4 regions of the Paenibacillus sp. SSG-1 genome follow, and region 2 is predicted to be linked to each of the others. Evidence: riboswitches for the same ligand, from Rfam matches in the RefSeq annotation. Region 2 holds a riboswitch; each other region holds the start of a gene.
What was found. A riboswitch is a leader RNA that binds a small molecule or an ion and turns the genes downstream of it on or off. The one in region 2 is predicted to bind thiamine pyrophosphate.
Positions count from the first base shown of each region.

Region 1: linked by a shared signal. The riboswitch ahead of BCV73_RS26980 (ABC transporter substrate-binding protein) and the one ahead of thiE (thiamine phosphate synthase) in region 2 are both predicted to bind thiamine pyrophosphate.
Region 3: linked by a shared signal. The riboswitch ahead of BCV73_RS21210 (ECF transporter S component) and the one ahead of thiE (thiamine phosphate synthase) in region 2 are both predicted to bind thiamine pyrophosphate.
Region 4: linked by a shared signal. The riboswitch ahead of tenA (thiaminase II) and the one ahead of thiE (thiamine phosphate synthase) in region 2 are both predicted to bind thiamine pyrophosphate.

Region 1 covers NZ_MBRK01000001.1:5,878,472-5,884,127, forward strand. The annotation lists gene BCV73_RS26955 (MFS transporter) at 47-1,354, shown strand; gene BCV73_RS26960 (MBL fold metallo-hydrolase) at 1,506-2,246, shown strand; gene BCV73_RS26965 (CGNR zinc finger domain-containing protein) at 2,260-2,859, shown strand; gene BCV73_RS26970 (hypothetical protein) at 2,922-3,218, opposite strand; gene BCV73_RS26975 (VOC family protein) at 3,396-3,782, shown strand; TPP riboswitch at 3,857-3,969, shown strand; gene BCV73_RS26980 (ABC transporter substrate-binding protein) at 4,187-5,236, shown strand; gene BCV73_RS26985 (thiamine-binding protein) at 5,291-5,584, shown strand; gene BCV73_RS26990 (ABC transporter permease) at 5,581-5,656, shown strand, end outside.
Region 2 covers NZ_MBRK01000001.1:384,924-390,579, reverse strand. The annotation lists gene thiO (glycine oxidase ThiO) at 228-1,373, opposite strand; gene BCV73_RS01980 (thiazole synthase) at 1,400-2,179, opposite strand; gene thiS (sulfur carrier protein ThiS) at 2,188-2,385, opposite strand; gene thiE (thiamine phosphate synthase) at 2,369-3,016, opposite strand; TPP riboswitch at 3,161-3,270, opposite strand; gene yhbH (sporulation protein YhbH) at 3,509-4,666, shown strand; gene BCV73_RS34710 (hypothetical protein) at 4,772-4,957, opposite strand; gene BCV73_RS01960 (NADAR family protein) at 4,963-5,517, opposite strand; gene BCV73_RS01955 (DUF1266 domain-containing protein) at 5,603-5,656, opposite strand, start outside.
Region 3 covers NZ_MBRK01000001.1:4,569,833-4,575,488, reverse strand. The annotation lists gene BCV73_RS35890 (hypothetical protein) at 46-168, shown strand; gene BCV73_RS21225 (phosphotransferase enzyme family protein) at 402-1,397, shown strand; gene BCV73_RS21220 (SDR family oxidoreductase) at 1,423-2,280, shown strand; gene asd (archaetidylserine decarboxylase) at 2,299-3,093, opposite strand; TPP riboswitch at 3,374-3,487, shown strand; gene BCV73_RS21210 (ECF transporter S component) at 3,567-4,178, shown strand; gene BCV73_RS21205 (ABC transporter ATP-binding protein) at 4,171-5,656, shown strand, end outside.
Region 4 covers NZ_MBRK01000001.1:2,064,371-2,070,026, reverse strand. The annotation lists gene BCV73_RS09765 (carboxylesterase/lipase family protein) at 78-1,580, opposite strand; gene thiD (bifunctional hydroxymethylpyrimidine kinase/phosphomethylpyrimidine kinase) at 1,772-2,587, opposite strand; gene thiM (hydroxyethylthiazole kinase) at 2,584-3,432, opposite strand; gene tenA (thiaminase II) at 3,429-4,127, opposite strand; TPP riboswitch at 4,267-4,371, opposite strand; gene BCV73_RS09745 (YrdB family protein) at 4,506-4,832, opposite strand; gene BCV73_RS09740 (class I SAM-dependent methyltransferase) at 4,938-5,656, opposite strand, start outside.

The DNA.
Region 1 (5,656 bases), 5.5 Mb from region 2:
TGGAACACGTCAACTTTTATCCAAGAATAGGCATGACGTGCCCTGAATACCTTGTTATGATGGAGATACCGGCCGTCATCCGGCTTGTCCGCACCAAGAATTTAATACTGTAAAGGAGTTCCTCATGAAACGACTCATTTGGATAGGATGTCTATCCTATTTTCTGATCGGCCTGGCGCATGTCGTGCTGGGATCGGTCCTTCCCGTGCTGCTGGAGCATTATCACCGCGAATACAGCGAAGGCGGGACGCTGATCTTTACCCAGTTCGCCGGTTTTCTGGCCGGTGTGCTCGTATCCCCGTGGCTGAACCGCCGTTTTGGTAAAAGGGGCGGACTGCTGATCGCCATCGGCCTGCTTACAGCCGCCGAGCTGGTCTATACCCTGCTGCCGCCTTGGGAATGGCTGTACGCAATTGCCGTGTGCGCAGGCTTTGGTTTCGGCATGATTGAAGCGGTGATCGGGACCATTATTATTGCGGCGATTACTGATAAAACCGCTGTGGCGATGAGCCGCCTGGAGGTCTTTTTCGGGGTCGGGGCCATGGTCATGCCGCTAATCGCAAGCGGATTCATTACGGAAGGATGGTGGAGGTTTTCGTTCCTCGTCATTTCGCTGATCGCACTCGTCACGCTGCTGTTCTGGTCGAAGGCCTCCTTCGGTGAAATCGATGCCGTGCTGAGCGCCAAAGGGCCTGCCGCTTCCGTATCCGGTCAAGAGCATGCCTCGGCCAAACGCTTCCCTTATCAAGGCGGAGCTTTCGGCATTCTCGTCCTCTTTATCGTATTCTTCTTTCTGTACGTCGGCACCGAGATGAGCCTGGCCAACTTTATGCCGGCCATCCTGATTGAGAAAATGGGCATGAAGGAAGCCGCCGCCGCGCTCAGCGTCACCTGCTTCTGGATCGCGATGTCCGTCGGCCGGATCTTTGCCGGCGTCGTCGCCGAAAAGATTCATTACCGGGTCTACGTGCTGTTCAGCTGCCTCATCACCCTGGTGCTGCTGATCGTGTTCCCGCTGATGGGCAAGGTATGGTCGGCTTTCGCGATCATCCTGCTGCTCGGGCTGTTCATGTCGGGGATCTTTTCGATTGCGCTCGTATTTGCGAGCAAGCTGCTGCAGGGCAGCGAAGAATCGACACCCAGCATTTTGATCGCCTCCGGCGGCGTCGGCGGAGCCATCCTGCCGCTTATCATGGGCTGGAGCCTGGACCATCTGGAAGTGAACCAGTCGGCATGGATGCTCGCGGTGTTCACTGCCGGCATGGTCGTGCTCAGCTTTGCGGCTTTCCAGCTGCAGCGGCGGAAGCTGGTTCACCAGAGCGGACTGCAGGGGCCATCAGGTGCAGGAAAATAAGCCATTCAAATTAAAAGCGGGCCAGCCGCCCCGCTTTTTTTTATTTTTGTATAACCCCTAAAAATATATTTACAGGTTATAAAAATACAGCTATACTCCAATTATAACTTGTAATACAAATTTTAGAGGTTATACAAAGGAGATGGATGACATGGAACTTCAAAAGCTTCCCTGGGCAGGCATTCGAGTGACGGCAGGAGCCACATCGGTGGTCATTGACCCGCTTTATCATTTTCCGGAAAGATACGCCAAGTCTCACGAACCGCTCTTCCCGCTTAACGAATACGGCCCGGCAGATGCGGTGCTGATCACCCATGAGCATGCGGATCACTTTGATCCCCAGGCCATCATCGATGCCTACGGGGCTGACATTCCCGTGTACCTCCCGCAGGAGAGCGTCCTCCTTGCCGAAAATAGCGGCCTCAACCGCGTAATCGGTGCTTCCGTCGGCGATGCCTTCCAAATCGGTGCGCTGAGCGCAGCCGCCACGTACTCCGTCGACGGGGTCGGAGACGTGCAGATCGCCTGGGCGCTGAGCGACGGCGAGCACCGCCTGCTCCACTGCGGAGATACGCTGTGGCACGGTTACTGGTGGAAGATTGCCGCGGCTCACGGCCCATTCGATGCGGTATGCCTGCCGGTGAACGGTGCCGTTCTGGAACGTCCTGATCGTCAGCCGCCCAGCGGCATGCCGATTACGCTGCTTCCGGAACAAGCGGCCGCGGCCGCACGCGTTCTCGGGGCCAAACGGCTGGTGCCGATCCACCATACCGCCATCCACCATCCGCCTGTATACCTCCAGACTCCCGATTGGCAAAATCGCCTGCGGACTGCAGTTGGTGATACAATGGACATAGCATTCCTGAACACAAAGGAAACGATTACTCTATAAAGGATGACGCATCATGGATAAATCCCCTTCCCGCAATGTGCTGGGAGGCGCCCTGTGGATCAATCTCGCCAATACGGTGCGCATGCGGGAGCACCGGGTCACGGATATGCTGGAGGAGCCAGGTTATTTAGACGAATGGCTTCACGATAATGAATTGCACGGCTTGAACAATACCGCAGGGGCAGCTTCAGCTGTGCCGCGGGAAGACCTGCTGCCCGAACTGCTCCGTCTGCGCGGCGTGTGCCGGCTCGTTCTAGAAGACCTGGACCATGGCGGTACCTTGTCGGATGAGGCATTCGCCGCCATGGAGGCCGAAGCTTCGCGGTTAGACGTGGCGCTTCGGGCTGAGCGGGATGCGCAGGGCACCCCCCTTCTCATCACCTACGGGCAAACCGCCGTCCAAGGCGTGCTGTACCCCATCGTCCGCTCCCTCTTCGAGACGCTGGCAAGCGTATCTTCGGACCGCATCCGGATCTGCGAGCATGACGACTGCATCCTGCATTTTGTGGACACCTCTAAGAGCGGCAAGCGGCGCTGGTGCAGCATGGACACTTGCGGCAACCGCCATAAGGCGGCCGAATTTTATGCGAAGAAGAAGCAGCGCGGGAACTAAAATAAGCCTGGGATCGTCTGATGGACATCCCGGGCTTTAATCAAATGAGCCTGTTGCGTTGTTCACTGCCCTTGATTTATATGGCGGACACTCTCCAGTTTAGCTCCTTTGTCCAACGACTTGTAGGAGTATGTCGATAAGTACGTTTTTCCGACCTCTAACAAGTTCCAAGTGTTTTCATTATCGACTTTAATTTTAAACGCTCCTTCTTCTTTACTATGGGTTTTCTCGGCGACAATCCAGTATGTCGAGCCAATGAGCTGCTTATCGAGTATCGTTATGTCCCCTCCACTGGATGTTGGCCCGGTACATGCTGTCAACATACACATGAAAAGCCATGCTGCAATTATTTTTTTCAAGACCCTCTCCCCCGTTCCTGACTATTTCAATACCTAACGAAGCCACCAAGCAGCCTATCATTTATAAACAATGATGTTTACATAAAGTTGCCTTACACCTCGGATTTAAATGCTATAATAGCCTTAATTTAGGGCAAACCCATTACTTATAAGTACTATGAAAAGGAGCTTATACATATGGCTAATAAACGTTTGGATCATGTCGGCATCGTCGTACGGGATTTGGAGTCAACCATCCGATTTTATACCGAGATCGTGGGCCTGGAGCTGAAAGGCAGGCTGACACACACCAACGGCGTGTTCCAGCTGGCGTTTCTCGGCTTCGGGGGCAGTAACGAGACGGAAATCGAGCTCATTCAAGGCTACAGCTACGACCTGCCGGCTGAGGGCACGGTGCACCATTTTGCGATCCATGTCGACGATATTCAGAAGGAATTTGAGCGGATCCAGGCGCTCGACGGCGTGGAGCTGATCGATCAGGAAATCGTGACCCTGCCGAACGGATACCAATATTTCTTTATCTATGGTCCGGAAAAAGAATGGATCGAATTTTTCCAGAGATAATCTGGAATCGGGCGGATGTCTGGACACCCCCATGGGGATGGACTATAATATGGGAGGAAAACAACCCGAAAACCTTATAGAATCCGGGGTGCTGGAATTGGCCGGCTGAGATTGTATCCCTTCAAGATACTGACCCTTTTAACCTGATCTGGGTAATGCCAGCGTAGGAAACCGTTTGTCACGGCATACAAGCCGTGCTGATCTTGCGCATATGAAGCGTCCCGTTTACGGGGCGCTTTTTTCATTCATACTAGTGAAAAACGGGATTACGCCTTGCGAATGCTTCGATGATTCAGTCACTCAGATCGGCTTACGATTCTAAATATAACGGGGAGAGGGGATCACCGGTCGGTGCTTCCACAGAGAGAACAAGAACGGCCGGACATCAAAGGAGAGAGAAAGCCATGAAGAACAAATCCATCGGCCTGCTGCTGGTCTGCATGCTCGTACTGGCGCTTGCCGGATGCGGCGGCAGCCAGAACAATACGGGCGGCGGAGAAGGAACATCCGCTTCCGACACCACGGCAGGCCAGGACAACACCGCAGCGAAGCCGCTGAAGGACGTCAAAGTCGTCCTCGACTGGACGCCCAACACGAACCATACTGGGCTCTATGCTGCCAAAGACTTGGGCTATTATAAAGAAGAAGGCTTGAACGTCGAGATCGTGCAGCCGGGCTCCACCGGCGCCGACGCCATGGTCGCTTCCGGCAAGGCGCCCTTCGGCGTAAGCTATCAGGAGAGCGTGACCCAGGCCCGCACGCAGGGCGTGCCGCTCGTCTCGATCGCCGCGGTCATCCAGCACAATACGTCGGGCTTTGCCGCACCGGTAGACCGGGGGATCAAGACGCCGAAGGATTTTGAAGGCAAAACCTACGGCGGCTGGGGCTCCCCTGTGGAAGAAGCCGTCATGGGCTCCATCATGGAGATCGACAAGGCGGACGTGAAGAAGGTAAAAATCGTCAATATGGGCGACGCCGATTATTTTACCGCCGTGAAGCGGGACATCGACTTCGCCTGGATCTTCTACGGCTGGACCGGAATCGAGGCGAAGCTGCGCGGCGAGCCGCTGGACATGCTGTATGTCAAAGATTATTCCGATAAGCTGGACTACTACACACCGGTTCTCGTAACGAACGAGAAGCAGATCAAGGATGACCCCGAGCTGGTTAAAGCGTTTATGCGCGCGACCGCCAAAGGTTATCAGTACGCGATCGACAAGCCGGAAGAAGCTGCCAACCTGCTGCTGAAGGACGTGCCGGACCTCGATAAGCAGCTGGTGATCGAAAGCCAGAAATGGTTAAGTCCTAAATATCAAGACGACGCAGCCCGCTGGGGCGAGCAGAAGGAACAGATCTGGAAGGGCTATTCCGACTGGATGTACGATCACAAGCTGCTGGACAAGCCGCTGGACGTGAAGAGTGCGTACACGAATGACTTTTTGCCGGAACAATAAGCAGCACATAACCTAAGAGATACCGTAACCTATGAAGAGAGGAAGTAGATTCGCATGGCCAATACGCTGTTAAGCATTCAGGTGATCCCGAAGACGCCGGGCAACGAAGACTCTTACGCCTACGTCGACCGTGCCATTGAGGTCATTCAGCAGTCCGGCGTGAAGCATGAGGTGCACCCGCTGGAAACGACGATGGAGGGCGAGCTGGAGGAGCTGCTGGACGTCGTGCGCAAAATGCACGAAGCTCTGGTGGCCGCAGGCAGCCCGAGTATCATCTCCCAGGTCAAAATCGCCCATAATCCCGGCGGAATCAGCATGGACAAGCTGACGGAGAAGTACCGTCCATGAGAAGCTGGTGGAAAAACGTATGGCCGCCCCTCGTGGCGGTCATCTTCTTTTTGCTCGTGTGGCAGCTGCTGA
Region 2 (5,656 bases):
TTTCGCAAAATTTGTCATTAATTATCACTATACATCATCACTTCAATTATATGGGTTTAATGGATATATAAGATACGTGTTCTACAAGTAGTTTTACGTCGCCCGACACAAAAAAACAAAGCAGGAATGCATTCCTGCTTTGCCATGTGCTTCATGCCAAACGAATAACTTTATATTGTCCGTACTTTTATCAGCTAGAACAAGCAATGTTTAACGACGCCAATCCTCTAATTCCCCGAAAAAGCGCCCGCCTGCACCTCACCGAACCGGTTCGGCCGGAACGCTCCACACCACTCCGGCAGCGGCTTGCCCTCCACGCTATCGGCGATCAGCGCGGCCGTGACCGGGCTGAGCAGGATGCCGTTGCGGTAATGACCCGCGGCCACAAAAATATGGCCGGCATCGTTCAGTCGCCCGATCAGCGGCCGGCCGTCCAGCACCGCCGGGCGCAGTCCCGCCCAGCGGTGAAACGGCTGCACCTCACCAAGAACAGGCAGCACTTGCTTGTTCCACTCCGTCAGCCGCCGGATCCCTTTGTCCGTGACGGACGTATCGAACCCGGCGATATCCTCCGAGGCGCCGCAGACGAGCGTTCCGTTTGCTTTTTGGACCAGGTACCCCTGGCTCGTGAACACCAAATGCCGAAGCGGCTCGCGCTCCTCGTTCCAATTGTAGGCGCAAATTTGCCCCCGGATCGGATGTACGGGAATCCGGATGCCGAGGGGTTCCGACATCTCCTGTACCCACGCACCGGTGCTGATCAGCAGCCGGTCCGCTTCAAACCGCTCGCCATTTTGCGCCCACAGCGCAACCCGCTCCCGCCATTCAGCCAGCTCGATCCGGCCAAGATGCTCATGAATCTGCACGCCGGAGGCCAGGCAGGCCCGCTTGACCGCTTCCGTCAAATCCGGGGCATACACATGGCTCTCCACCGGAGTCCACAGGGCGGCTACTGCTTCGCGGGTCAGTCCCGGCTCAGCATCGAACAGCTCGCTCCCCGTTAATATTTCGCCACCGGAGCCCCAGCTCCGCTGCCATTCCAGCCGGCTCTCCAGCGCCAGCAGATCCGCCTCATGCCTCACCACGTATAGGCTGCCGGTTTCGGCATATTCAAAAGGAACGCCGGAGATGTCCTTCACCGCCTGTTGCCACTGCGGATACAGCGACAAGCTCTCACGGCACAACCGGAAGAATTCGTCCGGCGACTCCACGTTCTCCGAATACGGAGCGAGCATCCCTGCCGCCGCGCCGGAGGCCTGCCCGCCGCAGGGTCCCTTTTCAAGCAGTGTGACGTTCAGGCCGCGGCGGCGCAGCTCCAGCGCGCTGGATAATCCGATAATGCCGCCCCCCATGACAATGATGTCTCCGCTCATTGTTACAGCCCCCTGTCCATCCTTTTTTATTCGATGACGAGCGATTCCAGGCCGCTGCTGGCCGAAGCATATTTCTTCTTCGGAATCCGCCCGGACAAGTAGGCCAAACGCCCCGCCTCAATCGCCAGCCTCATCGACCGGGCCATCATCACGGGGTCTTTGGCTTTGGCCACCGGGGTATTCATCAGAATGCCGGAGACTCCCAGCTCCATCGCGAGCGCCACGTCGCTGGCTGTCCCCAGCCCCGCATCTACGATGACAGGGACCGACAGCTCCTCCACGATCAATCCGAGATGGTACGGATTCAGAATGCCGAGGCCGGTCCCGATGGGCGCTGCACCGGGCATCACCGCGGCTGCCCCTGCCTCCTCCAGCTTTTTGCAGATTACCGGATCGTCGGAGATATACGGCAGTACCGTAAAACCTTCCTTGACCAATATTTCCGTCGCTTTTAACGTTTCAATCGGATCGGGCAGGAGCGTGCGCTTATTGGCACTAATCTCCACCTTGATCCAGTCGCTGAGTCCCGAAGCCCGCGCCAGCCGGGCTATCCGGACCGCCTCTTCGGCCGTTGTCGCCCCGGACGTGTTGGGAAGGTAGATGTATTTCTGAGGCTCCACATGCTGCAAAATCGAATCATCCTCCACCGAATCGAGATGGATCCGGCGGATAGCGAACGTCAGCACCTCGGTTCCCGAAGCTTTGATCGCCTCCATCTGCACATAAGGATCGGGGAACAGCCCGGTCCCCAAAAACAACCTCGACGACAGTTCCTGTCCGCCAACCTGCCAATTATCTCTGCTCATTTTTCCCTTCAACCTCCCGCTACGAAATGGACCAGCTCCAGCTTCATTCCAGGTACAACCGGAGTCGTCTCCCACTGCTCGATCTTCAGCACCTGTCCGTCCGCTTCCACCATGACCGGCCTGCCGGACAGCCCCAGCAGGCGGAGGACATCGGCTACCGTCTCGGCCGCCAGCTCCCGCTTTGTTCCGTTAATGACCAGTTCCATCCGCCGCTCCTCCTCTACCTTCAAGCTTGTGAATGAACGCCCGGCATACCGCTTCCGGGTCAGGGCTGCCGACGATCTCGCTCACCGCGCAGACGCGGCTCGCACCGGCCCGGATCACTTCGTCCACGTTGCCCAGCTTGATGCCGCCAATCGCCACAAACGGGATCTTGATGATCCCGGCGACTTCCCGAACGTACGAAAGACCGACCGGATCCACCACATCGGCTTTCGTAGCCGTCGCATAGATTGGCCCGACGCCGATATAATCCGCCCCTTCCGCTTCGGCGAGCTGCGCTTCTGAAATCGCATGGGTGGATATGCCGATGATCTTGGAGCCGACAAGCTTTCTGGCTTCCGCGATCGGCATATCGCCTTGACCGAGGTGAATCCCGTCCGCGTCCACCTCCATCGCGATATCAACGTGATCGTTCACGATAAAAGGAACGCCGTAGCGGCGGGTCAGCTCCCGCAGCTCCGCCGCCTTGCGCAGCAGCTCCTCTCTTCCGCTTGTTTTGTCGCGGAATTGAACGATGTCCGCGCCTCCCCGAATGGCTTGCTCCATCACGTCCACCAGCCGGCGTCCCGGATGGAACGTCTCGCCGGTAATCGCATACAGACGAAAATCGACCATGACTGCTTCTCCTCTCTTCCCTTTGCCTTTCCCTCCATTTCATGCCGGCTTCTATCATCGCGAAGGGTAAGCCCTCGCCCTTGCGAAAGCGCCCTCTTACCCGGTTAACACAAAAAAACCATTCGAGAAATACACGAATGGCACCGCAATTCGAATGATATTCTCTACGCCAGCATTACCTGGATCAGATTAACGGTCCGCAGCATAAGGCTGCCATCTCAGCCGGACTTCATCCAGCACCCGCATTCCTATTTAATTTCACAACCACTATAGCCCAAACTGCTGACTTTTGGCAATAGCCAGAGTGAGATCACCCGCATCGGAACGCCTATCTCATCCATAGCAGCGATTCTCGCAAAATTTCATATATTTGGGTGCGGCAAACTTCTTATTTTATCTCTTGCGTCATCACATATCGTCCCCGCCCGTGAATATAAATGTTTAACAAGCCAAAGTTTGTGCTGAGTATGGGAACATGGGAGGTGCCTGAACATGCCATCAGACGATCATTCGCTGTTTGTGGTGTCCAAGGAGGACTGGTCACTGCACCGGAAAGGGTACCAGGATCAGGTCCGCCATCAGGAGAAGGTTAAGGAAATCATCAAGCAGAACCTGCCCGACCTGATCACAGAAGAAAACATCGTGATGTCGGACGGTAAGCAAATCATCAAGGTACCCATCCGGAGCCTCGATGAATACCGTTTCATTTATAACTACCAGAAGCAAAAGCATGTCGGCCAGGGAGACGGCGACAGCCAGGTGGGAGACGTGCTGGGCAGGGATCCGGTGCAAAAGCCGGGTCAAGGCGAAAAAGCCGGCGACCAGCCAGGCCAAGACATTATGGAAGCCGAGATCAGCCTCGAAGACTTGGAGAACATGCTGTTCGATCAGCTGGAGCTGCCGAATATGAAGCCGAAAGAGCAGCAGGAAGTCGAAACCGAATCGATCACGTTCAACGACATCCGCAAAAAAGGCATGCAGTCCAACATCGACAAGAAGCGGACGATCCTGGAAAATCTGCGGCGCAACGCCACCAGCGGCAAGCCGGGAATTCACCATATCAGCCCAGACGATCTGCGTTACAAAACGTGGGAGGACGTCGTCGTTCCCCATTCCAGCGCGGTCATCATTGCGATGATGGATACGTCCGGGTCCATGGGCACGTTTGAGAAATACTGTGCACGCAGCTTCTTCTTCTGGATGACCCGCTTCCTGCGCCGCCAGTACGAAAAGGTCGACATCGTCTTTGTGGCCCACCATACGGAGGCCAAAGAAGTCACCGAAGAGGATTTCTTTACCCGGGGCGAAAGCGGGGGCACGATCTGCTCGTCCGCCTACCAGAAAGCGCTGGAAATCATCGACCGGCGCTACCCGCCCGCCAAGTACAATATTTATCCGTTCCATTTCTCGGACGGCGACAACTTGACTTCCGATAACGAACGCTGCGTGCGGCTGATTGGCGAGCTGCTTAAAGTCAGCAATATGTTCGGTTACGGAGAGGTCAACCAGTACAACAGGAGCAGCACGCTGATGTCCGCGTACCGGAATATCAAACTCGATCAGTTCATGTATTACGTCATCAAAGAAAAGGGCGAAGTCTACCAGGCGCTGCGTACGTTCTTTAAAAAGCAGGAAGGCGCACTGACCTAAGCCGAAACACCGCCTCATCAAACGCAAAGTTACGGCATATAAAAAGGTCGTTGTCCCGTTACGCTGAGTAACCGACAACGACCTTTTTGCATGGCCGGGTGACCTCTATATAGCATGACCCTCGATGTGCAGCCTTTTTCCCATAGTCGACTGATCCTGACTCCTGCCAAGCTCCTCACCGACGGCATTTTCATCATTGCCAATGTGCTCCTCATTGCCAGCGTGCTCCTTACGGCTGCCAAGTTCTTCACTCCCGCTGGGCCCCGCATGCACGACGTGCATGCTACGCACTATCCCTATGCTCCCTCTGTCTGCAGCCGGTCCCGAACCTCCATCAAGGCAAAGCCAAGCAGGTTCTTCCCTTTCCACAGCAGCGGGTTCAGGACCGCCTCGTCATCCGCGGCCAACCCAACGCCCCAGATCGAATCCACAGGACTGGCCTCTACCAGCACCCGCTGCCCGGTACCCAGCAGAAATTGCTTCAAATCGTCGTTTTGGGAAAATTTCGCTTCGTTTCCCCGGACCACAATGGAGTACCCTTCCCGGTCCCATACGGCCGGATCGAATCCTCTCACCTTCCGTCCCAGATCTTTGGCCTGCTTCGGATGCTTGGCTGCGAGAATCTGTTCTCGGATCTCTTCGTCACCGAACAGCCTGGCTTTCTCGGCCATCATATAGTGCTCGGCACTTGCATATTCCACACCGTCCACGGTAAACTTTGCTTCCCACCACTGACTGAAGCAGCTCTTCGAAATAGAACCGTCCGCCGCGGGCTGGTGCCCCCAGAAAAAAACATATTTCAGCTTAGTCCCTTTCCGGAATGCCTTCCGGAGTTCTTCCAAGGTATACATCCAAATCCCCCCTTTAAGAGCATCCAGCGTACTTAAGCCCCACAATTTAAAGGCCCTGTGATCCGCATGCCCATTGATCACCGCCTCAGGCATCCAGGCTGGCCGATTCCTTACGGTACGCTGCTCGTTCACCTCCCGG
Region 3 (5,656 bases), 4.2 Mb from region 2:
CATGCTTGCAAATGCACCGAATAAACGAAGGGAGGAAAGAGTCGGATGAGCAGACGGCGGATTCGCAGGCGTGACGGGTATGCCGCAGCTGCGGCGGCGCGGGGGAACGGCCGTAACCGGATGCGCCGGTTCAGACCGGTCAGCATCATGAGCGACGTATGGTTTTAACCCCACTCGTTAACCTTTTTTATGAACTTCATCACACCTGATATAAATGATGTCTAAGAGCAGCGCGGGATGCCAGCCCGCCGCTGCTTTTTTGTGCGCGCATCATTAGATTGAAATGGTCAGTAGTACCGATTACGCGGAGAATACGGTTCGCGGTTGCGCCCTCCCCTGGCCTGCCGGCTTATGGTATGCTGTGGGAGCAAGGTGTTAAGCAGAGGATGGAGGATAGCGAAATGAATGAAGCATTCGGAGCAAATTCGGAGGACAGCCTGCGCCTCCTGCTGGTTCAGGCGGAGCAGGTGCTGATGTCCGCACTGGAGAAGTTTGGCATTAAGGAGGAGCAAGCGGAATTTATTCAAATTTCAGACCATATTACGTACCGGGTGAGCGCGCGGTCCGGCGGCAAATTTTTGCTGCGGATCCATCCGGTGTCGGCCGACGTACCGGCCATCCGTTCGGAAATGATGTGGCTGAATTGGCTTTCTTCCCAAGGCCTGCCGGTTCCGGAAGGCGTAGCGGACCAGGAAGGGAATACCGTGGCGATCTGCGAGGCGGACCGAAGCCAGGGCTGGCCGGTGACGCTGCTGCGCTGGATCGAAGGGGAGCAGGCGGAGGGCGGCCTCGATGACAGGCAGGTGTACCGGATGGGCGTGCTTATGGCCAGGCTCCATCAGGCTGCGCAGAGCTTTGTTCCGCCGGAAGGGTTCGTCAGACCCGAATGGGGGGCTGCGAGCCTGACAGAAGATATGCAGCGGCTGGAACGGCGGCACCGCGCCTTTCTGAGTTCCGATGAATGGGCGCTTTATGTACAGGCGGCGGACCTCATCAGAGGGCGGATCGCCGCATGGCCTCCGGGCCCTTCCCGGTACGGTATGATCCATGCGGATCTCCACGAAGGGAACGTTGTATTCACGGACGGGGAACCTTGCCCGATCGATTTTGGCCGCTGCGGGTTCGGTTATTATGCATACGACTTGGCGCAGGCGCTCATCGGTCTGTACCCGGCACAGCGAAGCATGCTGCTGGACGGGTACGAAAGCATGCGACTTCTTCCGAAGGAGAGCGTGTCCATGCTGGAAACCTTTTTCCTGCAGGCGGTCCTGGAGAATCAGGCGTTTCACGCCGGCAACCCGCAGGAAATTCCGTCGCTGAAGGAACAGAAGGGGTATATTCTGTCCGCGATCCGCAGCTACTTGGCGGAAGAGCCGTTTTTGTTTCCGGCGAAATAACATCTGAACGGGGAGTGGAGCGCAATTGGGAGGACATGATGAGCGGCCGGTCGCGCTGGTCACGGGCGGTTCCAGCGGCTTCGGGCTGCTGGCCAGCGTGGAGCTGGCCGCCTCCGGATACACGGTTTTTGCCGGCATGCGAAGGCCGGAAGCGAGCGGGGAGCTGATGGACGCTGCGCAGACGGCGGGGGTAATACAGCATATTCACGTGGTTAGGCTGGATGTGACGGACGGGGGACAGGTGCTTGAGGCGGTATCGGGCATCCTGAAATCCCACCGACGCATTGACGTGCTTGTGAACAATGCAGGTACCGCATACGGAGGAATGATCGAGGAGATTCCGATGGACGTGTGGAAGGCGCAGCTGGAAACGAATTTCTTCGGGATGGTTGCGGTCACCCAGGCTGTTCTTCCCGCGATGAGGGAGGCACATCAGGGAACAATCATTCAGATCAGCAGCGTCAGCGGGGCTGTCGGATTTCCCGGTTTTGGCCCCTATGTCTCGTCGAAGTTTGCTGTGGAGGGATTTAGCGAATGCCTTGCCCTGGAAATGCGGCCATTCGGCGTCGATGTCGTTGTGGTGGAGCCGGGTTCGTACGGAACGGCCATTTGGGACAAAGGATTTGCGCAGATGAGCGCCGCCGAGCGGTCACCCTACGAGCGGATGCTGAGCCAGGTGATGGCCTTTTCCCGTGACAACGCCGGCCAGCGCGGCGATCCGGCCGATGTGGCCCGGCTGATCGCGAGAATCGCACGTATGAACAAGCCGGCATTCCGTTATGCGCTGCCTGCCGGCACACGCTGGACGATGAAGGCCAAGCAGCTGCTTCCGGGCCGGTGGTTTCAGCGGATTATGCTCGCGCTCCTAAGCAAAAAAGGCTGAGCCGGATTCGCTTCCGGTTCAGCCTTTATGCGGGTGCAGCTGACCGAGCAGCTGGCCCATGCGGACATGATCTCCGGTCCGGAGGTCTGTCCGCGGGGTGAATGCGCCGTCCTGGATCAGCAGCACGACGGTCGAACCGAACTCAAAATAGGCGAGCGGGTCGCCGTTACGCCAGGAATTGGCGGTTTCGTCGTCGTAGCGGATGCTGCTGACATTCATGGCGCCGACTTTGACGACCGCGACTTCTCCCAGGGCTCCCTTGATATACGTTATCAGCCTCTCATTGCGGCACAGCACGGATTTCATCTGGGTCATGCCAAAATCATTGACCGGGTAGCACCGGCCCTTGATATGCTCGCTCTCCACTTTCACGCCTGTGATTGGAGAGTGGATCCGGTGATAGTCGGTAGGGCTGAGGTACAGCACAAAGACATAGCCATGTTTATATAACTCCAGGTGGGGAGAGAAATTAAGCAGCTCCGCCACCGAATAATCCTGCCCTTTCACGTTCAGAATCGTGCCTGAGGTGATTTCACCCATTGCGGTGATCTTGGCGTCGACGGGGCTCGTGAGTACGTGCTCGCCTTCGTGAATTGGACGCATGCCGGGCTTCAGCCGCCGCGAAAAAAATTCGTTGAGCGTGCGGTATTCATAGATTTCTTTCTCCGCTTCATGCGCCGGGATCTGATAGCTTTTGATAAACGTAGGGATGATCCCTCTGCTGAGTCGGCTGTGCGAGAAGCGTCCCATCATGGAAGAGAGCCACTTTCGCGAGGAGAGCTCTGTCATGAGCCGCAGTAATTTCTTTGTCATGCCTAATCTCCCTTCCATACGTGCCTGTAGCACTCTGAATATATTGACATAGAACGGCTACCAAATCAATATGCAACAAATCCTGAAAACCGCCCCGGAGAAAAATGGTATTGCCAATCCTTCGAGGATCATGTATTTTGGAATCAATACGGGCCCGACGTCGACTCATCGCGGCGAGGTGCCTGTTACACGGAATCGAACCCAAGCATCTATCGCTTTGGACGGCGATGGCTCCGGGACCAGGAGGCGGCGATGCCGCGCCTTGCGTTCATCTGTGTACATATGGGAATACGGGAGCTCGAGCGAATCGGGCTGAGAGTGCAGCTAATGAACCGCTGCTGACCGGGAATCTGATCTGGATAATGCCAGCGTAGAGAATTCAAGTCCTTTTATGGGCTTATTTGACGATCTCCCTCGCTTATCCAGGGGGTTTTTTTATTGCCCAATTTTGGAAAAAGAAAGGATGTTGTCAAATGAACAGCAGTACGATGCAGATGGATCGGCCGAAGGGGCTCAAGCTCAGCGACCTGCTCGTGACGATTCTGCTCTCCCTCGTGATCGGGGTGGTGTACCATTTTTGGGGTTCGGTGAACGACTTGTTCAAGCCGTTGTTTTTCCAAGCGGATGAGCTGATGTACGGCATGTGGTTCCTCGCTTCGACGCTTGCCGCGCTTCTGATCCGCAAGCCCGGCGTAGCCCTCCTGGCCGAGGTTGCCGCGGCTCACGTAGAAATTCTGTTCGGCAGTGAATGGGGCCTTCAGCTGGCGATTTACGGCGTGGCGCAAGGTCTAGCCGCGGAGCTGATCTTCGCCCTGTTCCGTTACCGCAAATTCTCTATGGGGGTAGCAGCGCTGGCCGGCATGGCTTCGGGATTGGGATCATTCCTGGTGGATGTGTACTACGGCTACGTCACGGACTATACGACATGGATGATTGTGTTGAAGTACGTGATGCGGTTAATCAGCTCGGCGGTACTCGCAGGGTACCTCGCGTATGCCCTGACCAAAGCTTTGGAAGCAACCGGAGTAACCCAGCTGCTCCGGCCGGTGACAGCCAAGGATTATGAAGCGCTCGATCATGACTGAGACTAACCGGGGTATCGCGACGATGCAGCATTCGGCGGTGCATGAGACGGGTCAAGGAGCGGATCAAAGGACGGATCAAGGGAGCGGGCAAATTGCCGTTTCGGTAACGGACCTGCGCCTGAAGTTTCCGGGTGAGAAGGCGTTCGTGTTCAAGGATGTTTCCCTGTCCGTGCCGGCCGGGGAAAAGGTGCTTCTGCTCGGCCCAAGCGGATGCGGGAAATCGACGCTGCTGCAGGTGCTCGGCGGGTTGATTCCGGCGGTCATTGACGTTCCGCTCAAATATGCGGACATTCGGAAGCCCCGCTCGTGCGGGTATGTATTTCAGGACCCGGATACTCAGTTCTGCATGCCGTATGTCGATGAGGAGCTGGCGTTTGTGCTGGAGAACCGCCAAGTAGCCAGGGAGGATATGGTGCCGCGGATGCGGGAGGCGCTCGGACGGGTCGGCCTGGACCTCGAAGAGCTGCACACTCCGATTGAACGGCTGTCCCTGGGGATGAAGCAGCGGCTCGCGCTCGCTTCGGTCCTTCTGCTGGAACCGGAAGTGCTCCTGCTGGATGAGCCCTCGGCGCTGCTGGACCCCGAGGGGAGACAGCAAATTTGGGAGGCGGTTCGCGGTGTATCGGCCGGACGGACCGTGCTGATCGTCGAGCACCGGATCGAAGAAATCGTGAACTGGGTCGACCGGATCGTTCTGTTCGCGCCGGACGGAAGCATTCTGGCCGACGGCAAGCCGTCCGAAATCTTCACGGCGTACCGCCGGACCCTTCAGGAAAATGGCATTTGGTATCCCGGCGTTTGGGAGGATTATATCCGTCACCGGGATACATGGAACAGCGGCCTGGTGCAATCCCCGCAGCAAGGTGCGGACTTGGCGGCGCCGGTCCTCTCCTTGCGGGGGTTTGTCGGTCTCCGCGGAGATGCGCCGGCGATTATGGTGGAAGAGGCGGAGGTATATGCCGGCGATTTTGTCGCCGTTGTCGGTCCTAACGGGGCGGGAAAAAGCTCCTTGCTGCTGAGCCTGATGCAGCTTCTTCCGACCGCCGGCAGCTACGTGCTGGAAGGCAGGCTGCTGCAGGGAAGGGGCAGGAAGCGGACCTGCCCTTCGGACCGGATCGGGTTCGTGTTTCAGAACCCGGAGTTTCAGTTTGTGGCCCAGACAGTACTGGAGGAGACGGCCTTTTCCCTTCACATGCAGGGCGGCATGTCGCGGGCTGAGGTGGAGCGTAAAGCCGAAGACTGCCTGAAGACGTTTCATTTGCACGGCTTGGAGAACCGGCATCCGTATCAGCTCTCGACCGGACAGAAACGCAGGCTGAGCGTTGCCACCGCGGCGGTCCGCCGCCAGGCGGTGCTGCTGCTGGATGAACCGACGTTCGGGCAGGATGCCCGCAACGCCTTTGCCATCCTGGAATACTGCGAAGCGCTTCGCCGCAGCGGCACGGCGATCGTTATGGTGACGCATGAGCGAGAAATCG
Region 4 (5,656 bases), 1.7 Mb from region 2:
ATCAATGAATACCGTCATGGTTTATGATAAAAAGGTCACACCTGGATTCCCAGGCGTGACCTTTTGGCATAGGAAGTTTAAGTTGTTCTCCTGTCAGACACGCCGGTCAGCATCCGCCGTTTGTCCGCGTCCGGATCACGGGTAACCGCGCTGTCTGCACCGAACACCATCGTCCAGCGTTCCTCCGCATCGTACGCAGGCCACGGCAGAGAAGGCGTTGAGGGCTGTCCGCGCTTGGCAAAAGACGTCCAGGCCTCCTGCATGCGATCCGCCACGCTCCTCATCTCTTCGTTCACCGGCATACCTGCGCCTGCAAGCAAGTCGAGATTGTTAAACACAAACGGAATTTCGGCTGAATGAAAGGCCGTTCCCAGCAGCGGATCGCCCGGCACCATCGCATAATCGTAACGGTACATCCATACCGCCGCATGCGGCAGCTGGGCTTCTGCGAACTGAAGGGCCGACCTCCAGAAGAACAGCTCGGTCATCGCCTGTCGCTGTCCCTCCACGGTGGCCGGATATGCTTCGATCCAGCTCGCCGCTTCCTTCGATCCGGTCACCGCTGTATACGCCCGGGCGTTTTGTTCCTTGGTCAGCATCGGCATGCCTTCCGGTATAAAAAGCGCCCCCTCATCCCGGTTCGTACCAATGATGATCTCGATGCCGGCCGCGGAACCGGCGGCCACCGCTTCCAAGGGCGTCACAGGCAGCAGCTCCCCGTCGACGACCGGCTGGAACAGCATGACGGCACTTGCTCCCGCCGCCTGTTTTAACTCGTCTGCCGCTCTTAGGATATCCTCTGCCGGTACTTCTTGCAGCCGATCCAGCTGATCTTCCGGAATGCCAAGGATATCCAGCAGTCCCTTCGTAAGCAGCCTGCCATGGGAGTCCGAGATCGCCTGGGAAGCCCCGCTCTGCATAATCGCCCGGGTGAACAAGCCTTGTGCCGCAGGCATTGCGAGCAGCGTCGCAATGCTCATACTTCCCGCCGACTCACCAAATACGGTTACCTGCTGAGGATCTCCGCCGAAAGCGGCGATGTTGTGCTTTACCCAGCGCAGCGCTTCGATTTGATCCAGCAGACCGGCGTTGCTTACATAACCGTCTTCGGACTCTCCGGAAAATGGGGAAAAATGCGTAAAACCGAGAGGACCCAGGCGGTAGCTGAGGCTGACGACAATCAAGCCTCCCCGGCGCGCCAGCTCGGAGCCGTCGTAAATGGGAAGTCCGCCGCCGCCCGTCACGAAGGCGCCGCCATGGATCCACACCATGACCGGAAGCGGCTGCGATGCCGGCTCGTCAGGGGCCCACACATTGACGTACAGGCAGTCCTCGGACTGCGGGATCTGATCCCGTTTCAGTCTAAAAGCGCCACCCGTAGGGTTGACGGGCTGCGGCGCAAGCGGTACCGTCATGTCCCCGGATCTGACGCCTGCCCATGGCCGTGCAGGAAGCGGTTTCCGGAAACGCCGCTCGCCGACGGGGGGCTCGGCGTAAGGAATCGCCTTCCAAGTCCGGACGCCGTTCTGAACATATCCTTGAATCAGGCCATCATGAGTACGGATGAGGAGTTGGTCCAATTTCGTTAACATCCTTTCTAGCGTTGGAATCGTTCTACCATTGTAACACTAAAAATTGGACAAAGCCTAACCGAAGCCCGGTGCAAAAAACCATCTATCGACGACCACTTAAGGAAGCCAGCGCCAAGAAAAAAACCTGTCTATATAGACAGGTGCTAATCGCTTGTGAAGCAGGCAGGTATCGGCTGCCTCTATCTTGCCGCCCCTTCCTTTTGGCTGCGGTAGGCCCAATGATTCGTCGGACCGCTCCCGCCGCCAATGCCGAGCGCGTTCTCGATGGCCGCCTGAATGAATTCACGGGCCGTCCGTACGGCCTCGTTGACCGGGTTCCCTTTAGCCAGCTCAGCGGCGATCGCAGCCGAGAAGGTGCATCCCGTTCCATGCGTATGACGCGTGTCAATCCGACTCCCTTCCAGGGTCGAGAAGGATTTTCCGTCGAAAGTAAGATCAACCGCCTTGTCAGACGATTCGTCATGTCCGCCCTTGATCACAACCATCGCCGGACCGTAAGCCGCGATGCGGTAGGCCGCCTCGCAGCGTTCCTCCATCGACCGGATCGCCATCCCCGCGAGCACTTCCGCCTCCGGAATGTTCGGCGTGACGACAGCAGCCAGCGGCAGCAGCTTGTTCTTCAGCGCGTCTACCGCGTCCTGCTGCAGCAGCCGCGCGCCGCCTTTGGCGACCATAACCGGGTCGACGACCACATTCCTCCAGCCAAAAGCGGCTATACGTCCTGCGACGGCCTCAATAATATCCGCGCTGAACAGCATACCGGTTTTGACCGCATCCACGCCGAGGTCGGTGCCCACGGCATCCATTTGTTCAGCTGCCGCAGCCGCAGGAAGCGGATAAACGCCTTGTACCCCGAGTGTGTTTTGAACGGTAATGGCTGTAATGGCCGACATACCGAATACGCCGAGCTCCTGGAACGTTTTGATATCCGCCTGGATGCCTGCCCCGCCGCCGCTGTCAGAACCGGCTACCGTCAATGCTTTCGAGATGCTCATTGCACAAATCCCCTTCCTGCCGACTCCAGAAGAGCGGTAATGGTTCCTTCCTCCAGCGGATGCCGGTCCATTACAGACAACGCGTCGAGGAAAGCGATTTGGAAGCTTCCCGGCCCCTCAAAGCCTGCCCGCTCAAATGCCCGAACGGCCGCTTCACCGTAGTACGCCAAGGCGGCCGCGCCGGCGGACAGCAGATCGGATTCGACTGCTCCAAAGGCGGCGATCACCGATGTCAGCAAGCAGCCGGTTCCGGTGACTTGGGTCAGCATCGGATGTCCGCCCCGGATCAAGTATCCTCTCGTTCCGTCGGTGATCACATCTTCTTGCCCGGTAATGGCGACGAGCGTCCCCAGACGGTGTGCCGCCCGTGCCGCCAAGTCGGCGGGAGCGGATTCCCCGGCCTCCCCTGCGTCGACGCCTTTTATCGCGCCGGATTCACCAATGAGATGGGCAACCTCCGCTGCGTTGCCCCGAACCAGTGATACGCGGACCTCGCGCAAAATCCGCAGCGCAGCCTCCGTGCGAAATGCGGTCGCTCCCGCGCCGACGGGATCCAGGAACACCGGAACGCCATGATCATTAGCCGATCGGCCGGCGATGATCGCCGCTTCCACCAATTCGCTGCTCAGGGTTCCGAGATTCAGGACGACGGCTTGGGCGCCCGGAGCCATATCGGCCACCTCCTCTTTGGCATAGGCCATAACCGGGGAGGCGCCAAGGGCAAGCAGGCCGTTGGCCGTAAAGTTGGTCACGACCACATTCGTTATGTTGTGAATGAGCGGACGCTGCTCTTTTATCCGTAAAGGAAGCTGGATGAGTCCGGACGGAAACATATCGGCGGTCATCGTCCCACCCCTTCCGCTGCAGCCAGGGAAACCGGCCAATCCTCAAGCGTAAACGCCATATCCCAGAACATGTACTCCAGCTGACAGCTGGTCAGAAAATGCTCCATCAGCCGTTTTTTTCTTGCGGGAGGAAGGCCCTCCGCCCATTCGTCGAGCAGCTGCCGCAGCTGTACCGTCACGCCGCTTTCCCGGTCACCGTAAAAGTGCATCCATTCATAAAACGGATGGGATTTCTCCGGCTGGACTTCCTCCAGAAGACGTTGGCCGATTTCCGTATAGGTCCACGGGCAAGGTAACAGCGCAGCTACAATATCTTCTAGTCCCCCCTCGTGGGCGACGTTCAGCATATGCCGGATGTAATGATTGGCCGATGGAGCCAGCGGATAGCCTTGCAGTTCCTCATATGCAACACCGGCGACATCACAAAAGTTTTGGTGGGGATGCGTTTCGCTGTTCAAAATAAACGAAATCTGTTCGTTGAAAAGCGCGGTCGTCTGCCGGCAATCGCATCGGGATATGGCAATGCCATAGATCCGGATGTAGGCATTTAGATATTCAAAATCCTGCTTCACATAGTGAATCAGCTGCTCCTTGGACAATGTACCTTCCGCAATCCCCCGTACAAACGGATGCTTGAAAATCGCTTGATAAATAGGATCTGCCGCGTGTCTCAATTCTTCGGTAAAACGGGCCATGATAATGCACCTCCGTTAATTTTGACGAAAATCGCATGTCGGGGCGCGGGGGAGCCAACACAAAAAAGCCGCCCCGAAATGGAGCGGCCGCTATTTGCAGTGTCATCCTGAATGTAGCTCATCAAGAAAGTTGCGTATGTAAAGGCCTGCTCCACTTCCCTCCGCCGGTATTAACCGGATCAGGTTCAAAGGGTCCAAGCGATCGCTTGTCTCAGCTGCCTCCGCAGCTCCCCTAGTGGATTTTCGTATGATATTTTACAAGTTCATGAATAACTGTAGCTCCGTTTGCCGGTGTTGTCAAACAAAAAAAGCTGCTGGCGGGATACCGGGAAAAAGCTTGTCGATCGTTTATGCGGATCTCCTTCCACCTTCAAGTGTTTATCTTTTCAACGCGTAAGAAAGGATCATCTCGACGATGACGACAGCAGCATAAATGGCAGCGGCCGTTCGATAACCTGATCCGTACAGCGCAGCCGCGGCCAGTCCGAATACGATCAGCTGCAGCACAGCCCGGACGGGAAGCGTCACCGGGAAGGTCGCTTTCGGTGCGACATACATGCCCCAAAAAACAGCAACAACGACCGGCGAACCTATTCCTGCCACGATACGGATCCACAAGGCGGTATCCAGTTTAAATCCCCACAGGCAAAAGGCTGCCAGTGCGCACAGCTCCATTAGAAAAAAGATAAGGTCGATCACAATCATTGCCAAACCCTCCGTTTTGGGCCGGTCAGGGCCTTTGGAATGAAGCCATTCTCAGAGTAAAATTATGCCGATTGTTTCTTGCCTACCGCAGCGACTCTTCCCCTCTCACTCCGGCTTGTGGGCTTTCACAATTAAAAAATGCGGGTGATGCAGAATCCGCTGGTAGAAGTCGGCCGACTCCGGCAGCCGCTCCAGAAACTCGGGAACCGGCCTTGGTTCGACAAGCCGGTCCAGTACAAACCAGCTTGACGTCATATTGACGATTTCCTGCAGGGGTCTGCGGAAGAACGTTACTTCAACGCTGCCTGCCTCTTTCTTCGTCCACCGGTCTACAAGCAGCTCCCGTACAAAATAATCCGGTCTCTTAAAAACGGTAAAGTCCATAAACGGATGGTGCACCGAAAACAATAACGTTCCTCCGGGCTTCAAAACCCGCTGAAACTCACGGAACAGGGGATCCCAGTCTTCGATGTAATGCAGCGTTAGCGAACTGAGAATCAAGTCGAACTTATTCGTACCGTAAGGCAGCGGTTCGCTTAGATCGTGAACCCGAATCTCCGCTTGACTGCCGACTCGCCGTTTGGCCGCGCCCACCATATCGGGGCTGAAATCGATCGCCGATACCGATGCCCCCCGGGAAACGAACTGCTCGGTATACCATCCTGCGGCGCAGCCTGCATCAAGGGCATGGAGTCCGGACATATCCGTTGGCAGCAGCTCCAGCATGGCCGGACGCTCGTAGTATGCATTGGCGCCGCTGTCCGAATCGGTATGCAGTTCATAGTCCTTGGCGAGCTTGGTATAAGCTTCAAGCACCTTCTCTT